3 regions of the Paenibacillus sp. UNC217MF genome follow, and region 2 is predicted to be linked to each of the others. Evidence: riboswitches for the same ligand, from Rfam matches in the RefSeq annotation. Region 2 holds a riboswitch; each other region holds the start of a gene.
What was found. Region 2 has a riboswitch for cyclic di-GMP ahead of BP95_RS32340 (CAP-associated domain-containing protein). Riboswitches for the same ligand answer to the same signal wherever they lie in the genome.
Positions count from the first base shown of each region.

Region 1: another riboswitch for cyclic di-GMP. It lies ahead of BP95_RS34215 (glycosyl hydrolase family 18 protein); the one in region 2 lies ahead of BP95_RS32340 (CAP-associated domain-containing protein).
Region 3: another riboswitch for cyclic di-GMP. It lies ahead of BP95_RS0124875 (CAP domain-containing protein); the one in region 2 lies ahead of BP95_RS32340 (CAP-associated domain-containing protein).

Region 1 covers NZ_JMLT01000016.1:57,544-63,245, reverse strand. The annotation lists gene BP95_RS34215 (glycosyl hydrolase family 18 protein) at 1-2,035, opposite strand, end outside; cyclic di-GMP riboswitch class I at 2,147-2,231, opposite strand; gene BP95_RS0110005 (TrmB family transcriptional regulator) at 2,817-3,626, shown strand; gene BP95_RS0110000 (AzlC family ABC transporter permease) at 3,706-4,434, shown strand; gene BP95_RS0109995 (AzlD domain-containing protein) at 4,425-4,751, shown strand; gene BP95_RS0109990 (helix-turn-helix transcriptional regulator) at 4,966-5,631, opposite strand.
Region 2 covers NZ_JMLT01000013.1:144,502-150,203, forward strand. The annotation lists gene BP95_RS32340 (CAP-associated domain-containing protein) at 1-2,315, opposite strand, end outside; cyclic di-GMP riboswitch class I at 2,526-2,615, opposite strand; gene BP95_RS0109225 (macrolide family glycosyltransferase) at 2,791-3,972, opposite strand; gene BP95_RS0109230 (helix-turn-helix domain-containing protein) at 3,969-4,409, opposite strand; gene BP95_RS0109235 (DUF6612 family protein) at 4,806-5,603, shown strand.
Region 3 covers NZ_KK366029.1:119,615-125,316, reverse strand. The annotation lists gene BP95_RS0124895 (SGNH/GDSL hydrolase family protein) at 1-1,034, opposite strand, end outside; gene BP95_RS0124890 (alpha/beta-type small acid-soluble spore protein) at 1,198-1,485, shown strand; gene BP95_RS0124885 (NAD(P)/FAD-dependent oxidoreductase) at 1,561-2,493, shown strand; gene BP95_RS0124880 (class D sortase) at 2,679-3,296, shown strand; gene BP95_RS0124875 (CAP domain-containing protein) at 3,370-4,431, opposite strand; cyclic di-GMP riboswitch class I at 4,560-4,650, opposite strand; gene BP95_RS34665 (hypothetical protein) at 4,779-4,853, opposite strand; gene BP95_RS33345 (hypothetical protein) at 4,841-4,993, opposite strand; gene BP95_RS0124865 (alpha/beta hydrolase family protein) at 5,257-5,702, shown strand, end outside.

The DNA of each region.
Region 1 (5,702 bases), on a different contig from region 2:
CGGAGTAAATCAGCTCATACTTGCCGGCTGCATTCGTATTGACTTCTCCCGTTACGTTAATACGTGATGTCAGATCTCCGTCTTCAGCGTCGGTAGCCGTTACACCGGCCAGCTTGTCAAAGTTGTCGCCGACTTTCAGCGTCAGGTCTGCTATGCCATGCAATACAGGCGGTTGATTCTTGCTTGGAGCTTCATCACCCAGAATGAGCTGTCTGTTCATCTCCGGGCTGTTATCCGATACCCGCTGAACCAGCTCCATGCTTGTAATCTTGGCATCTCCCTTCAGTTTGAATGTATAGGATCTGCCAGTTTCAATCGTTTTTGCATCATAGACCGATTTCAAATCGACGACCGTGTAACCGTTCTCATTGGTTACGGTACCTGCCAAATAATCGCCGGAAGTCAGCGGCCCATCGGCTTGGATGTAAAGCTTCGGCAGCTTAACCGTTTTTGCGCTTCTTTCCACGGCTCTCAACACAGAATTCGATTCGGTCAAGGACTCATTATTGAAAAGGGTGATTTCTACCCCTTTATTGTTGCCCCAAGCTTCTGTATACGGTTTCACATCTGCCGTAACGTCCAGCTTGGTATATTTAATTTCATGTGTTGTCAACGGCTGGCTTCCGAAGAGGCCTTCTTTCGTTGTCTTTGTTAATTTGTCACGCTTGGAAGGATTCGCAGTAGGTGCATCGTTGGAAGCCATCCAAGCAATGACGCCGCCCAGACCATTCTCAAGCACATATTTCGTTTTCTCTTGAATGGATCTTTCATTGTCATAGGTGTAGAATACGCCAGTTGTCCCATCATACAGATAGGGAGCTTTGGCTGCATCATCCCAATATTCCTTGAGATTCGGGTAAGTGGCCTTCAGCTTGTCGAGGTTGCGATAAGACCAAATCCCCGTTCGGCGTCCGGCGTCCCCAATGGTGAGCGCTGCTTCGCCAACGGCGCCGCGGGATGGAGACTGATCCGCGTCTTTGGCGGATAGTGCAGCTTCGCCGAATAGTCCCGGATGATTCGGATCGGTTCCTTGCGACACTTTATCCCAGCCGCGAGTATAGTACGCCGCCCCAATCACAATCTTGTTCGGCTCGGCACCTTGCTCAATCAAATATTTTACGCTTTCGTCGACCGACAGGTTGTTGCCCGTGAGCGGGTCGTTCGGATTCGTATACAAGCCAGTATGGTGGCCGCTTACTTCATCCCATGCGCCGCGCATGTCATAGTTCATAATGTTGGCGAAGTCTACAATGTTGAATAGTCTTGGCACATCAATGCCGATATCGATCTTGCTCTTCGGCGCCGGAAGCGCAACAGACAGTTCATATGCTTTCCCAAGCTGGGCTCCTTGCTTATTCAATGCGTTTTTGAGATCTTGCAGGAGCAAAATATAATTGTTTTTATCCTCCGGCGTGGCGTATTTCGTGCCTTCATCGTTCTTGTTATCGACCAGATCAGGCTGTCGAACTTCAGCCGGGAACTCCCAATCGACATCCACGAAGTCCATGTTCGTGTACTTGATGAATGTCATGACATTTTGGATCAGATTCGCCCGTTTGGAAGCATCGGCTGCAACGACAGCGAAGTCGCCTGATTTCGACCATCCGCCAAGAGAAATGCCGATCTTCAGATTCGGGTTTTCTGCGCGCAATTGCTGCAGGGCGATAAGGATGCCCGCATTGGCCGCTTGCCATTGTACGCCTTCCTGGCCGACAGGCGCTTCTACTGCCGCATCCTTATCCGTAAAGACAAGGTTGCCTTGGGCATCAAAATCGAGAAACGCATAGTTCAGGTGGGTTAATTGATCGGCCGGTATATCCTTAGGATAAAAGTTCCCTTGTCCTCCCCAAATCGACCAATCGCCATAGTACATAACATTCCTTATTTCCTTTGTCGCGTTTTTGACCACAGGTTCCTGTGCTGCGGAAACAGCCGACCCTGCATAAGCCGGTGCCAACGAAGACACGAACATCATGATGGTCACTACCGTCATTGCGAACAATCTCCGTGCACTCTGCTTTTTCCCAGTCTTCATCCGTTATTCACTTCCTATCAATAGATTTTATTAATAGGCAGCTAGGGTGGGGCATCTCGCCATGGATCATACAAAAACAACCATACGACTAATAGAGATGGGGGTCTATTAATCGGCAACTGGCTGGCATAGAATTTCTTCCTTAGCCCCTTTAGTTTTGCGTCACTAGATTTCCCTAGCTTTGCCTAGTAATACCTGCAAACATGCATACTCTTGCATAACGATACATGTTTACACCGTTAAATATACAGCAGTTTCACGTTTATTTAATGGGTCATACGGATTATTTGTGAATATATGAACATAGTTCGATATTATTATTCACTAGAAATATATCATGTTGAAATCCGGATGGAATAAGAGGATGTATGTTAATTCCATATGGTTTGATACTGGACATCAGCCTAGTAACTGCACCGATCCCTTGTTATTCCTTGTTATGCTTTTTTACATATTCCATATGTCCGACAAGGTTTGGGCAGTAGGTCTTAGGTAGGAGGGGAGATATATTGTAGTGTGGATGAACGAGCCAGAGTTCACACAATGATAACGGAATATAACTTTCCTTATCAGTAAAATTCATGCAACTATATAGTACTTGGACTGGATTAAAAAGGGCTGATCCTCCTTTTCTGGGCAATTATACCTCATCCAAAAGTTGAAGAATCAGGAACAAAACAGTGGTCTGACGATCATTTTTCGAAACGGAACCAGGATTGCTTTGACAGGTAATCCATTTTATTTTATAGTAAGTAACACACTAACTACTAAAGGAGATGCCATGGAAGAACTTTTTAAAGAGCTTCAGAAGTGGGGCTTTTCACAATATGAATGTAAAGCGTACATAGGGCTATTGAAAAATTCTCCTATAACCGGATATGAAATAAGCAAAAGGTCAGGTGTACCTCGTTCAACGATATATGAAGTACTGGCAAAATTAATGGATAAAGGTGCGGTGTATACAGTACCTACTGATCCTGTAACCTATGCGCCATTACCAGCAAAAGAATTAATCCGTCGATTGCGTAATGACTTTGACAATTCTATGGATTATCTTGAAAAGAATTTATCTGCGTTAGAAAGTGAACAAGAAGTAGATGTCATTCGACGCATCAGCAGTGATGAGCGCGTTGTGGCCGAAATGATTGACATAATCGATAAAGCTAAAAAAGAAATATGGTTGTCGATTTGGGAACCACAAGTCGCTTCGATAAAAGGTGCTATAGATGAGCGGATAAAGGATGATACCCACGTCTTTTCTATTCTTTTTGGAGCACCTGAGATTCAGCTTGGGGCAACGACTCATCACAACTACATGGCTCCAGAAGTAGCTGAGGAACGTATGAACGGCCGCTTAACGATTGTTGCACGGGATAATGAAGAAGTATTAATTGCAAATTTCGCGCAAAATACACCTGCATGGGCGGTAAAAACGGAAGACCCGGCACTTGTGTTAATCGCGATGGAATACATCAGGCATGACATTATGTTCTCAGAATTAGTGAAAGAAGTGGGCCCAGAGAAAGCAGAAGCGCTTTGGAAAAACGCTCCTAATCTATTTCATGTTGTTACTGGAAAACGGTTCAAATAAATTGAACCGTATTTTCTTTCACTTTTTCGTAGTAGTTAGTAAGTTAGCTTCTAATACTTGAAAATAAAGAGGGAATGAAATGAGTCTGTCGAACGTCCAAATGAATTCGTCTCCGAGAGCTGAAGATAGCTTTATCCAAGGAGTAAAAGATTGTGTCCCCACGCTGCTGGGTTATTTAAGTATCGGATTAGCTGCAGGTGTGATCCAAAAGACTGCGGGACTTAGCATCGCTGAGATCGCTCTGATGTCTATGATTCTCTATGCTGGCTCAGCTCAGTTTATTGCTGCGGGTATGATAGCAGCAAGTAGTTCGATTACTGCCATTATTATTACGATTTTCTTTGTAAATCTTCGTCATATTTTACTTAGTGCCGCACTAGCACCTTATTTCCGGCATCTTACTCCACTTCGCAACATGCTAGTAGGTTCTCTACTCACCGATGAGACATTCGGTGTCGCGATTACCGAGGCGGCCAAGAAAAAGCGAATCAGTGAGAAATGGATGCATGGCCTCAACATAACCGCTTATGTAAATTGGCTTGCAGCGAATCTAGCAGGAGCATTTTTGGCGCAATGGATTTCGAATCCTGAGAAATTCGGACTAGCATTTGCCTTGCCAGCTATGTTTATTGGAATTCTCGTACTCTCTATGGTAGGGCGAAATAGAATCAAACTTGATATCGTTGTCGCAATTATTGCAGTGGTCATTGCTGTGGGAAGTTCTTTCTTTTTGTCCAGCAGTATGGGCGTTATTGTGGCTACAATTATTGCTTCAACAATAGGAATGGTGGTAGAAAAATGGAAGTAAGATGGGACATTTTTTTGATTATTCTAGGCTCAGCTTTTGTCACGTTCATTCCAAGGGTCGTTCCTCTTATGGTGCTTAGTCGGTTTGAATTACCAGAATGGGCAATGCGTTGGTTAAATTATGTCCCCATTTCTGTAATAGCTGCTCTGATAGGTCAAGAGATATTTATCCATGACGGAAAGCTTACATCTCTTACCAACAACATTGAATTTTTTGCAGCCATACCGACTTTTTTAATTGCGATAAAAACAAGAAGTTTATTGGGAACCGTACTGGGCGGTATTATCTCCATAATCATTTTACGCTTATTGTTTTGAAACTTGATACTAGAGTTTTGGCAATCTTCGCTCTTAACGTGAAGAGAATAGTAAAGCTACCGAAGTGAGAAGCCAGTGGTACAGGCTTGTGTATACAGTGAAAAAGACGACTATTATCCCATAAATAGAATAATAGTCGTCTTTTGTTTCGCTCTACGGCCTCGGATTGATCCAAGGTTGTATTGCTCGATTTATTGTTCTGATTCGATTGGGGCTACTTGTCGTTGCGAGATATCATTTGATGATAACGATAAACACTTGATTCCGACATTCCCATTATTTCAGCAACTTCATTTATTGTACCTTTAACTTCAAATACCCCATATTCCTTTAATTTGAAAATAGCAAGTCTCTTTTGTTCAGGTGATAACTGAGCACCGGATTCTAATATATCTTTATCTATTACTGAATAAATGATATTACGAATATTATCGGTAAGTTTTTCAATAGGTTGTTCCTGGTCAGTTTCTTGTTCGATAAGATCTATAGCTGAACTTAGATTGGCCAATTTTAATATATCCTTTGCGACTTTCCTATAGACATCCGCATCAAAATTTATACATAAAAGACCTTGTAATTGACCTTCACGATCTTTTATAAATAAAGTTGATGAACGGAATTTTTTACCTCTGGGTCCTTCTCCAACATAATCTACAACATAATCCTTTTTTAAATATACCTTTTCGTTGATTAATTTTTTTGCATAGTCAGTTAAAGGGCCATTTAAAGATCTTCCACTTAAGTCTCCATTGACTATGTGACCGATTTGAGAACCCCCATTAGGATTTAAAACATGTAATACAAATTCATAATTAGATCCCAAAATTTCCCCGAAATAATTCATTATGTTTTGATAGTGTCGAAATAGTTCATTATCCATTTAAGTATTCCTCCTAATCAGTTATTCCTGAATTTCATTCACTATGAAATTGCTCGCGAATTCATATTCAA
Region 2 (5,702 bases):
TCTCCGTTATTCGTCAAGCGATCAAGCAAGGTGGCGAACTCCGCTTGGGTAATAACGTCGTTCGGCTTGAATGTGTGTATGCTGTCTTTGCCGCACAACAGTCCGTGAGCTGCAATGACTTCAATTTCATCCTTTGCCCAATGTGCAGTAAGATCATTGAAGGATCTTGCATGCTCTGCAATCGTGTAGGTGCCGAACTCCGTGACCTGGAAGGAAATATGCTTCTTATCAGCTGCCTTCATTCCGGCCAGTTTATAGCTCCAAGCATTTGTTGTTAGGCCTTGAGCTTCTGCGTACACGCCTGCCTTACGAATATCCTTTGTAGCTTCCATCAGCTTCAAGGAGATTTCCAACAGGATATTCTTTGCTTCTTGCGGCCCGCGGATCGTGATCATCGGAGACGTAAAGGTCGTCTCGCCATGATGCTTGCTAAAACCTTTGTCCTTATGCTCTGCAAGAGACACCACAAGCTCGAGTCCACTCGTTCCGATGAGTTCCACAATAGACTTATTCGGAATGGTAATATCGAATTCGGCTGTAGACAGAAGCAAATCCTTGCCTGATTCCTGCAGCAGTTTGGCGGCCGATTTGTCCAGCGTGAAGGAGACTTCATTGTAATCCTTCATGCTTACATCGCTAATATCGGGTTGAACCTGCTTGGTATTTTTGTCCTGCAGCTGTTTTTTCACGGTATTCGCATTTATCTTGAACTCCGCATTCACTGCATGCTCCTTCATCGTCTCTGCCAGTAATCCTGCCTTCATCGTCTTACCGGCTGGAATTGTTCCCACAGAAGTCGAAGGTGTAGAACTACTAGAACCTCTAGAGCCTTCAGATGAGGAAGACGAAATAGGCAACTCTGGCTTCGGATTCGGATTCGGAACAGACGGCTTGATGACATCAACAGTAGACGAGTGAATGTAACCGATTCGGATCCGTTCATTGTTTGCGTTGAACAGATTCGCATTTACAAGATTGAAGGTATATTTCCCTTCTTGGTCGCTCAAGAAAGCGATGGTTGCTATGTCGCCGTCTCCTTCATAAGCGCCTCCGTTGAGATTTACGGAGTAATCCAATTGCTTCTGGCCATTAGGTAAATCGGTTATGTTCTTTGTCGTGATAAGTGGGACATCCGGATAGTTCAACTTTTGATAGGTAGCCATCGTAACGCTTGGCTTTATATCTAAGAGAGTCAAGCGGCTGTCATAAGTAAGACTGAATGAAGCTGAATATACTGCTTCCGACACAGAATATTCGACCTTTACATCGAATGGATCTCCTGTCAGAACCTTAGATTCGCTGAGGCTAGGAGATACAACATCGGGATCGGGCTTTTTATCGTCGACGGAATTCTGCGTGACGAAGTTCTGTGTGTAATATACATTTGAATTCCCCCCGAAGTACACACCCACCCCTAGATGAGAAAAGTCTCCCAAAATATTCGAACGATGTCCTTTCGAGTTCATCCAGTTCTCGTGAACGAAGATGGCACTCGACTGTCCAGCAGCAATGTTTTCCCCTGCCTTTTGGTATACGATTCCGTCCGCCTTCAGCCGATCGAACGGGGATTTGCCGTCCGGATTGTTATGATCGAAGAAGCTTCTCAGCCCCATATCGTCGCTATGCTTGCGAGCAGTTCCCGCAGCCTTTTCATTCCACTTCAATGGCTTCATGCCCTCGCGGACACGCACAGCATTAGCCAAATCGAGGATTTGTTGCTCAAAGCTTGTCTGCAATCGCTTGCTAGGCGTGCCAAAGTACCCCTTGAACGCCAGTTCCACATCCTGGGCAATAAATTGGACAGCCGTCACCGTATTCCCTTGATGGAGATCATAGAACACGGTTGCATACATACCGCCGACCTTGTACAGGCTATATTGTCCGCTGTTGTCCATATTGTAAATCGTATTGCCTTTCCTAATTTGACTGAGGGAAGATCCGAAGGCTGCCTCTACCTCCTGCTTGGTTGAACCGAATCCAATGCTTCCATAAGAATCATTCGCATTCGTATAGAGTGCAACGACCTTGTGGTCCTGAACACCAACTTGTAAGTAATGTTTATAATCCTGATTGTAAATATACCACTCGAAGCCATATTCACTTAGATCCTTGCGAACCGGCAGTCCGATTTTTTGGAATAGTTGATCCTCGCTCATTCCTATGGTGATGCCTTGCAGTTGGTCTGCCCCTGCCTGCAGAGCATTGTTCGTTTTCGTGACAGTAATCATACTACCGACCAGCTTATCCGCTGCATAAAGGGTCGGCTGATAGATAAGCATCCCGGCTAACAGCGCAGCGCTAGCTGTAATCGTCATACGCCGCATTCTTCCTGCTTTAATGTGTTTATGCTGTTCTTGGTACATTGCGTTGTTGGTTGCTGTACAACATGGCCGCATCATTACATCTCCTATTCTTTTACATTCTGCGATCAAATGAGATGAACATCGGGGACGCTTTACAATAGCACAAAAAAAGCGCCACCCTAATGGCAGCGCAATAAAAAAAGACGCACGTAATGTCGCAATTAGGGCAACCCGGCTGTCATCGCATTGTGAAATACATTAGACCCGTGGCTTTGCGTCCCCTGCTTTCGCTAGGGTTTGCCATTATCCAAATGTTACAGATTAAATGTCTATAGTAACATGTAAATGAACAGCTTGTATACAACTGTGCCTATAGGTACGCAAAATTCAATCAAGTACCAGGTCTATCAACCCAGTACGATTTATGTTCGTCATGCACTTCTTCAATGAAGCTGCCCCATTTTAAAAAAAGGATCATGAAAGTACACTAAGACTTCGCTCGAATTTTAGTTAAAATCACATTTGCCGCTTCTACTGCACCACCAGCATTCTGAAAAGTTTCTGACAGTTTTTGCGCATTTTCCTGATAAGTCCGATTCGTCAACACCTCAGATACCGCTGCTGCCAAATATTTTGGCTTCTTTCCTTTCAACTTTAAACCTGCACCCAGTTGAGCAACCCGATCAGCCACTAATCCTTGTTCGCTATGTTGCGGAAATAAAACCATTGGAACTCCAAAATACAGGCTTTCATTCACACTATTCATGCCACAATGGGTAATAAATACATCGGCTGTTTGCAATACCGATATTTGATCCACGACGTTATTCACTGTGAAATTTCTTGGTATGTTGCCAAGAGAAGCAATCTCCGTTTTTTCACCAACTGACATCACAACATCATAGTCCGTATCTGCAAATGCCTGAATAACTTTTTGGTAAAAATCTTGATTTTGATTCAGTATAGTCCCAAGTGAAATGTAGATTAGTTTTCTATCTTTTTTATTAATCTGTATCGGCGGAGACTGCCTGATGGATGGTCCGACAAAAGCATATCGCTCAGAAAACGTATCCGCCATCGGCTGGAATTCTTTCGAGGTATAAACAATGGTGTCTGTTTCATTATTATTTTGAACAATCGATACAACATTCCCTATCTCATAACCATGATTCTTTAACAACTGAATTTTTCTGTTCATTCGGGGCCAACCCACGATCATCCTCCATACATCGATGAAACCACGCTTCATCAGTTTCGCGGTGTACTGATTAAAAGCAAAGGTAGTAGTCGAACAAACATATGGAATTTCTAGTTTTTTAGCAAATAATTTTCCCCAAAAGCATATAGAGTCAGATACAATACAATCCGGCTGGATTTCCCTTAATTCCTGACATACCTTCTCATCCAAAGCAATGGTCGTATCGGCAACCATCTCAATTAATGCTGTAAAATCTTTGCCAACCTTGCGATCCAATTCCTTTTGTGAAAGCTGGGGCAAGAACTCATCACAAGCAATGAATGCAGCACCAGCACCTTTTATTTTTTCCTGAAATTCTAGAAAGGAATAGTACCAAACTTGATGGCCTCTATTGACTAACTCGGCAACCACCGGAATGGTTGGATTGGTATGACCATGTGCGGGTATCGAAAAAAATACAATTTTGCTCATTCTGATTCATCTACCTCTCGCTCCGCTTTTTGGATCATCTCTACAAATTCCATGAAATGATTACTTTTTAAGAGAGCAATCCCTTTTGTCGCATCTTCCCCCAAGACAATCAGCTTATCACCAGCTTGTATCTGATACATTTCGCGTGCCTGTTTGGGAATGACAATCTGTCCCCGATCTCCTACCTTCACAACACCAAAGAACTGCTTCCCCGTGGGAACGAGCTGATTCGCCGCTTCTTCACTCATATCACGGGATAATTGATCCAGGGTTACTTGGAAAAGTTCAGCGAGTATTTTGCATTTAAAAATATCGGGCAAGGCCTCCCCGTTTTCCCACTTTGCTACGGTCTGTCGTGACACGTTTACCTTCTCAGCTAATTGTTCCTGACTGAATTTATGCTTTTTACGCAACACACGAATATTCATACCAATCATATTTTTCATCTCCGTATACGTTAAATATATAGAAGAACCAAGGTGGAAATCTATCAACAATTCGCAACATTTTATGTTAAGAATTGTGGCAAAGTACAAGTCATAGATGAAGCTAACGTCGATAGCGCCGTATTCGATTGCGAACCAAAAATTTTTCGCAATATATCCAATACTTGTGCACTGTTATTTGTCCATATCATACCAAATTAATAGAGAATACAAACTGAGGTGTTCTGTTAAAGAACAAGACTGTCGACAGTCTTGCTGTATCCATTAGATGTATCGATGATGTCCAAATGCTTCTATTTTATTGAAGTAATAGGTTTTAACTTACTGTTCCCTTCTTTATAAATTGGCTAACATGGGTAAAGCAGATTATTTTAGGGGGCTGTTATTTTGAAAAAACGGATAACCATACTACTAGCATTCTTATCATTACTAGGGATAACGGCATGCGGCAATACGATGCCGACAGCCGATGAAGTATTGCAGAAAGCAATTGAGGCTGATAAAAGTGTAAAGAGCTTTTCCTTGGATATCAATCAGACAGAGACAATCAAGGCAGATCAAAAAATTGAAGCTTCTAAGCTAACTAAAATAAGATTTGATTATACGAAAGAACCGATCGGCTTATATTTCGAAAATTCGATAATATCTAATGAGGTGAATTTAACTTTAAAAAAGTACCAAACGAATGAAGGGTCATATTTTCTTCAATATGATGGTCAATGGAGGAAATTGCCGGATGATTTGATGAATCCAACTCAAATACAGAAGGATATGGATTTGAATGAGCTCTTTAGACAGATCAAGATGTATGCAAATGAAGCGAACATTATTTCAGAAGGCAATGATTATATCGTGACAGTGAGTTTGGAAAATGAAAAAGCTAAGGAAGCTGAACATTTTTTGTGGTCGGAGTTACCAAGCAAGGAAGAGGATAAATTAGAACAGGAAAAGTCGGAGCAAAAGGGTAATAAACAAATCATGCTCGATATGAAAAACATAGTCATTAAATATCGGATCAATAAGGATAATTATTTTCTTATGAGTACCGCTTTAGAATATACAAAGTCTGGGGAAGAATCCGGACGAAAAATTGAGGATCATTTTGTAAGTAACTCAACATACACTAGACACAATGTGGTTCCTCAGATTAAAGTGCCACAGCATATTATAAAAAGCGCTCAATAAGAAGTTATTTTTCTACGATTCCGCCGCATCTTTTGAATGCGGCGGTTTTTGCATATTCTTGACAGGACGAGCTATGATCGTGTATGATTTTCCTCGTAA
Region 3 (5,702 bases), on a different contig from region 2:
TGAGTGCCGTCCACGAAGCATTCAAGAGCATGCTGTGGAAGAAGCTGTTCACCATCACAGAAGTAGATAAGACGATCCCCTGCTTGCCGCAAGGATTCCACTAACGTCATCTGCATGTGCTTGCGCACTTGATGCAGTCTGGAGTCCTCCTCATCGAAGCGTGTAAAGGAGAATGCAAGTCTCGATAATATAAGAATCGGAACTTCTGGATGCGCTTCACGATAAATCCTTACGAATTGCGGCAGTGTCTCCGCATATCGTTCTGGAGAGACGCTGTTCGCTTCGTAGTCCAGAATAAGACAAGCTGGATCGGATATAGATGCAATAATATGAGCTAGCTCGGCCTCTCCTTTTCCATGGCCAGAGAAGCCTAAGTTAATGAATTCACGATTGATTCTTCGACTAAGAATGTTCGTGTAACACATTCCAGGACGAATGGCGCATGCCCCTTGGGTGATGGAGGTTCCGTAAACAATAACCTTGCCTGGATCCTCATAGGCAGGCGGGGACTCCACGATGGCATCCCTTTTCAACCCGACCATAATCTCCTCTACCCCTTGATACAGCGGGAAGTTCAGAACGACAAGCCTTTTCTGTGCTTCATCTCGGAAAAATAGGACAGACTCATACTCAGAATCTCTAGGATTCCATCCTGCCGTCGTACTTCGGTAGTGGAGATGTCCATCCGCTTCCACATAGCAATCGAAGCCGCACTGCCCCGTCGCCGACATATGATACATGTCGTGTGGGCCAGATAACTTCACCCGCAGAAACAGCTTCGAAGAGTCCGTCACGAAGCGGATCTGACCACCTGCTGTATGATCCGCCAGCCAGTCGACTCCCTCTGGAATTTTGTGTTCTGGCGATACGGGGAGCCGTCGATATTTCCCCTCCGTAGACAGCCAGTGTAATCCAGCAATTGCGAACGGCGCTTCAAGCGGCGAATACCAGATCACATCGGATGTATTCGTCCTCTGCTGCTCCACCGTTAACTCTGCTTCCTTCACTTGTACATCTTGATATTCCGAATCCATTTGCAAGCTCCTCTCGAATGGTGTGCTTACCCAAACAGACACTTACTCACTGGATTAATTCTCCATAGTATATTCCTACTCCTCTTCACTTCTTACATAATTTCGATTGGGAGGGGGAATGTATGAAGAGTATTAATTTTGAAGACACAGGAGGAACAAGGTTATGTCCCGAAGAAGTCGTCGAAAGTTGCTTGTTACAGGTGCCGAGAACAGTGTCAATGCTTTTAAAGCCGAGGTCATGCGCCGCGAAGGATTTGCAGTAGATCCGAACCGGCCGAATGATGTCAAATATGAGGTAGCTAAGGAACTGGGTGTGCCGTTGCAAGAAGGGTACAATGGACAGTTGTCAACGGAAGATGCAGGTCGCGTTGGCGGACGAATCGGCGGCTCGATGGTGCGGGAGATGATTCGCCTTGCTCAGGAGAATTTAACGAAGCAGCAGGGGAAGTAAGATAAGATCTCTTTCTTGGCATGCCAGACATTATTTCATGCAATAATCATTCAGAAACGGTAGGAGTGTCTGCTTATGTGCTATGAGAGCATTATTATTGGTGGCGGCATTGCCGGGCTGCAAGCTGCCATTCAGCTGGGGAGATACCGACACCGCGTGCTGGTGATCGATAGTGGTTATGGCAGATCTACGATATGCCGTTCCTACCATAATGTGCTCGGATGGCCTGAGGGAGTGTCCGGTACTCAGCTTCGTCTTTTGGGTAAACGGCAGGCCACATCGTTAGGCATACATCTGCTTGAAGATACCGTGACGAGTCTCGCACCTAATGGCGAGCATGGCTTCACCGTGACGACAACAGAGAACGGCCTCTTCACAGCAAGTACACTCCTGCTCGCCACTGGAATCATGGATCGGCTTCCATCCTTGCCCAATCTCATGCCCTGCCTAGGCCTTACGGTGTATGTATGCCCTGATTGCGATGGTTATGAAGTGAGCGGTCGGCGAACCATTGTGCTCGGTTCTGGCTCTACCGGAGCTGATATGGCACTAACGCTATTGTATTGGACCCGTGACATCGTCTATGTGAATCACGAGCAGAAGCCCTTGTCTGCTGATCAAATGCAACAATTGGACGCACAGAAAATTGAAGTAATTGATGCACAGATTGAAGAAGTAGTATGTAAGGAAGAAGGTGTCTTCCGTGGCGTGAGACTTTCCGATGGAAGGATCATCGATGGAGAGCGTGGATTTGTTGCCTTCGGAGGCAATGAGGTGAAGTCCTCCCTCGCAGAGCAGATTGGGATAGAGCGGCATGAAAATAAACACATTATGGTGGATCCACGTACGAAAATGACCAATGTCCCGAATGTATGGGCGGCAGGAGATGTATGTGTGCATTCGGAACAGGTTACGATTGCGATGGCGGAAGGTTCACAAGCTGCAATTTGGATGCATAAAGCAATCCTTCAGCAGGCTTCCCCTAAGGAAGGATCCTCATCATCTTAGATTGCTAACGCCTCCTTCCAGCATCCGGTTGCTGCAATTGAGCTTCACTGCTGCTATCCGATCCCCTACGAACTGCACCTACCAGCATGGTGGGTTATGGAAAACATATTGCTACATACGGTACAATAGAGGCACAGACATAGTGCGTTAAGGGGGTGCCTCTTATTACGAAAAAGAATCAAATCATGTCCAGATTGCTTGGTTTCACGGCTCTATTGTTTCTCCTTGCCGGGTTAGCCCTTATCCTATATCCGAAGTGGAATCAATACAACGAACAACAAAGAGAGCTTCGGCTCCTTACGGAGTGGGACAACTTGCCGCAAGACAGCATTCAAGTAACCTCCAAGATACAAACCGATTCAACCACACCAAAAAAACAGGAGCCTAAATCCATTGACGGTCTCCTTGTATATGGGGCAATATCGATCGACAAAATCGATCTGCGGGAACCTATGGTAGAAGAAGCCACACCTGCCTCTCTCAAGGTTGGAAGTGGAATCGTTGTCCCCGGCCGAATGCCGGGCGAGATCGGCAACTTTGTATTGGCGAGCCATCGTAGTCTGACATTCGGCAGACACTTCAATAGACTCAATGAGTTAAAACAAGGCGATAAAGTTCAATTAGAAACGTCGGATCAGACCTACACGTATACCGTGCAATCGAAATCCGTCGTGACCCCAGAAGATCTGTCCGTTCTCGATCAGAATCCAACGGATCGGGAGCTGACACTCATCACCTGTGATCCAATCGACACAGCCACACACCGGCTTATTGTGAAGGCTGTCATGGAGAAGACCCCATAACGCCGCATCAATCAAAGACGCCTCCAACACCACTGTTTCTGTGGGATTGAAGGCGTCTTTTTAACACGGCCTGCTAGCTTCGTGGCGTATAGAAGTTTTCCGTGTAGTAGACTTTCGATTTACCTCCGAAAAATACGCCTACACCCATTCGCGAATAATCTCCTAATATGTTGGCACGATGCCCTTCCGAGTTCATCCAGTTCTCATGAACGAAGATGGCACTCGTCTGGCCAGCGGCAATATTCTCTCCTGCGGACTTATATATGATTCCGTCTGCCTTTATTCGATCGAACGGCGACTTACCATCCGGATTATTATGATCGAAGAAGCTTCTTTCTCCCATATCACCGCTATGCTTGCGTGCTGTTCCTGCGATCTTATCGTTCCATTGCAGCGGCTTCTTGCCATTGCGTACGCGAACTGCGTTCGCTAGATCGAATATTTGCTGCTCGAAGCTTGTCCGCAATTGCTCGCTAGGCGTACCGAAGTAACCCTTGAACGACAACTCCACAGCTTCAGCAATGAATTGGACAGCTGTTACCGTGCCGCGCTGACTCACATCATAGAACACCGTCGCATAAACGTCGCCTACCTTGTGCATACTGTATGTTCCGCCGTTATCCTTGTAGTTATAGATGGTATTGCCTTTCTTAATTCGGCTGATGGAAGACCCGTAGGCTGCTGTAACTTCCTGCTTCGTCGAACCAAATCCAATGCTGCCATAATCAGCCTTAGCATTCGAGTATAGAGCTACAACTTTCTTGTTGAGCACACCGACCTGCACATACTGCTTATAATCCTTGTTATAGATGTACCACTCGAACCCGTACTCGCTTACGTCTTTGCGTGCTGGTTGTCCCAGTCGCTCGAAGAGCTGCTTCTCACTCATACCGAGCGAAATGCCCTGAACCTTGACTCCTGCCGCCTGTGGCACATTCAACAATTCTGATGCAGCAGTCCCGCTTCCGCTAGTTTCATCCGCTGCATAGAGAGTTGGCTGTGGCATGAACATGCCGAACAGCAATGCAGCACTAAGCCCTATTGCAATTCTTCGCTTGCTGCCTACCAATGATTGTTTTTCTTCTACTTGCCAGTTTGCGTTGTTGTCAGTCGTTTCCGTACAACGTGTCCGCATCCTTACCATCTCCCATTCTTTGACGTTATCCGCTCGAATGAGATGAACACCAGGGGCGCTTCTTGTATATACAAAAAAGCGCCACCCTAATGGCGGCGCACTTAAATAGACGCTCGTATTGTCGCAATTAGGGCAACCCGGCTGTCATCGCATTGTGTAAATGCATTAGACCCGTGGCTTTGCGTCCCCTGCTTTCGCGAGGGTTTGCCATTATCCAAATGTAACAGTTATATGTCTATGGTAACATGCAACAGAACTGCTTGTACACTCCTGAACGATTGTAATCTTCTGTATGTGGACAGAATAGTAGGCTAACCGCCAAGGAACTCTCCTTGGCGGTTCATATATCAACGCCTTACAAATAATCGTTTCCGAGCTATCCACATGAGTGCTGCGGCAGTAATGAGAATCATACCGACGATTGGCGATACAGGCGCTTCTTCACCAGTTTGCGGCAGCTTACCCCCCGCTTAGCATTCGGCTTCTTCGAATCCGTCTTGCCTCCTAGATCTGCATCATCAGGATTTCCTTCATCATCCTTGTCACCGTCTGGATTGCCCATGCCATGCTTCCACCCGGTTCCGTCGTATTTCCTGTATCGGGATCTGTCGTCTCACCAGGTACCGTAGGCTGATCAGGGTCAGTCGTCGTTAGGCGAGAGTCTACTTACACAATAATCCATGATTCTGAACAAAAACTGAAACATACGTGGTTCACTCTTTAAACGAATTTTAAACGAACGATCGACCTCTCCTTAATCTTCACCCTTTACGCTCAATAGACAGAGGCAAGTACGCTCTGAAGAACGGGAGGAATAGGAACGTTATGCGGCTCTATGAAATATTGCTAGCTTTCTCTTGCTTTGCATTATTGATAAGTACTCTATTTACACGCAAACTGCCCCGGCTAACCGGCATCGTAGCCAGTACAATCAGCATGTCCATTCTCACGCTGCACTTGTGGCAAGAGGGTTATCGATGGCAGATGTTCGGCGTGTACAGCCTAACTATCGTAGTAACGGGGAGTCTATGTTGGAAAAGTATACGGTCATCTAGCACGTTCAATCTGTGGAAATCTGTGCGCTATACTTTATTTGGCCTATCCTGCGTCGTAATCACATTGAACGTCTTGTTGTCGTCATACTTGCCTGTTTTTCAGCTGCCGAAACTGGAGGGACCCTATCAAGTAGGCACATTTACGATGTCGCTAACGGATGAAGGTCGAGAGGAGATCTATACAGAGAATGGTGGAGATAAACGTAAAATCCTTGT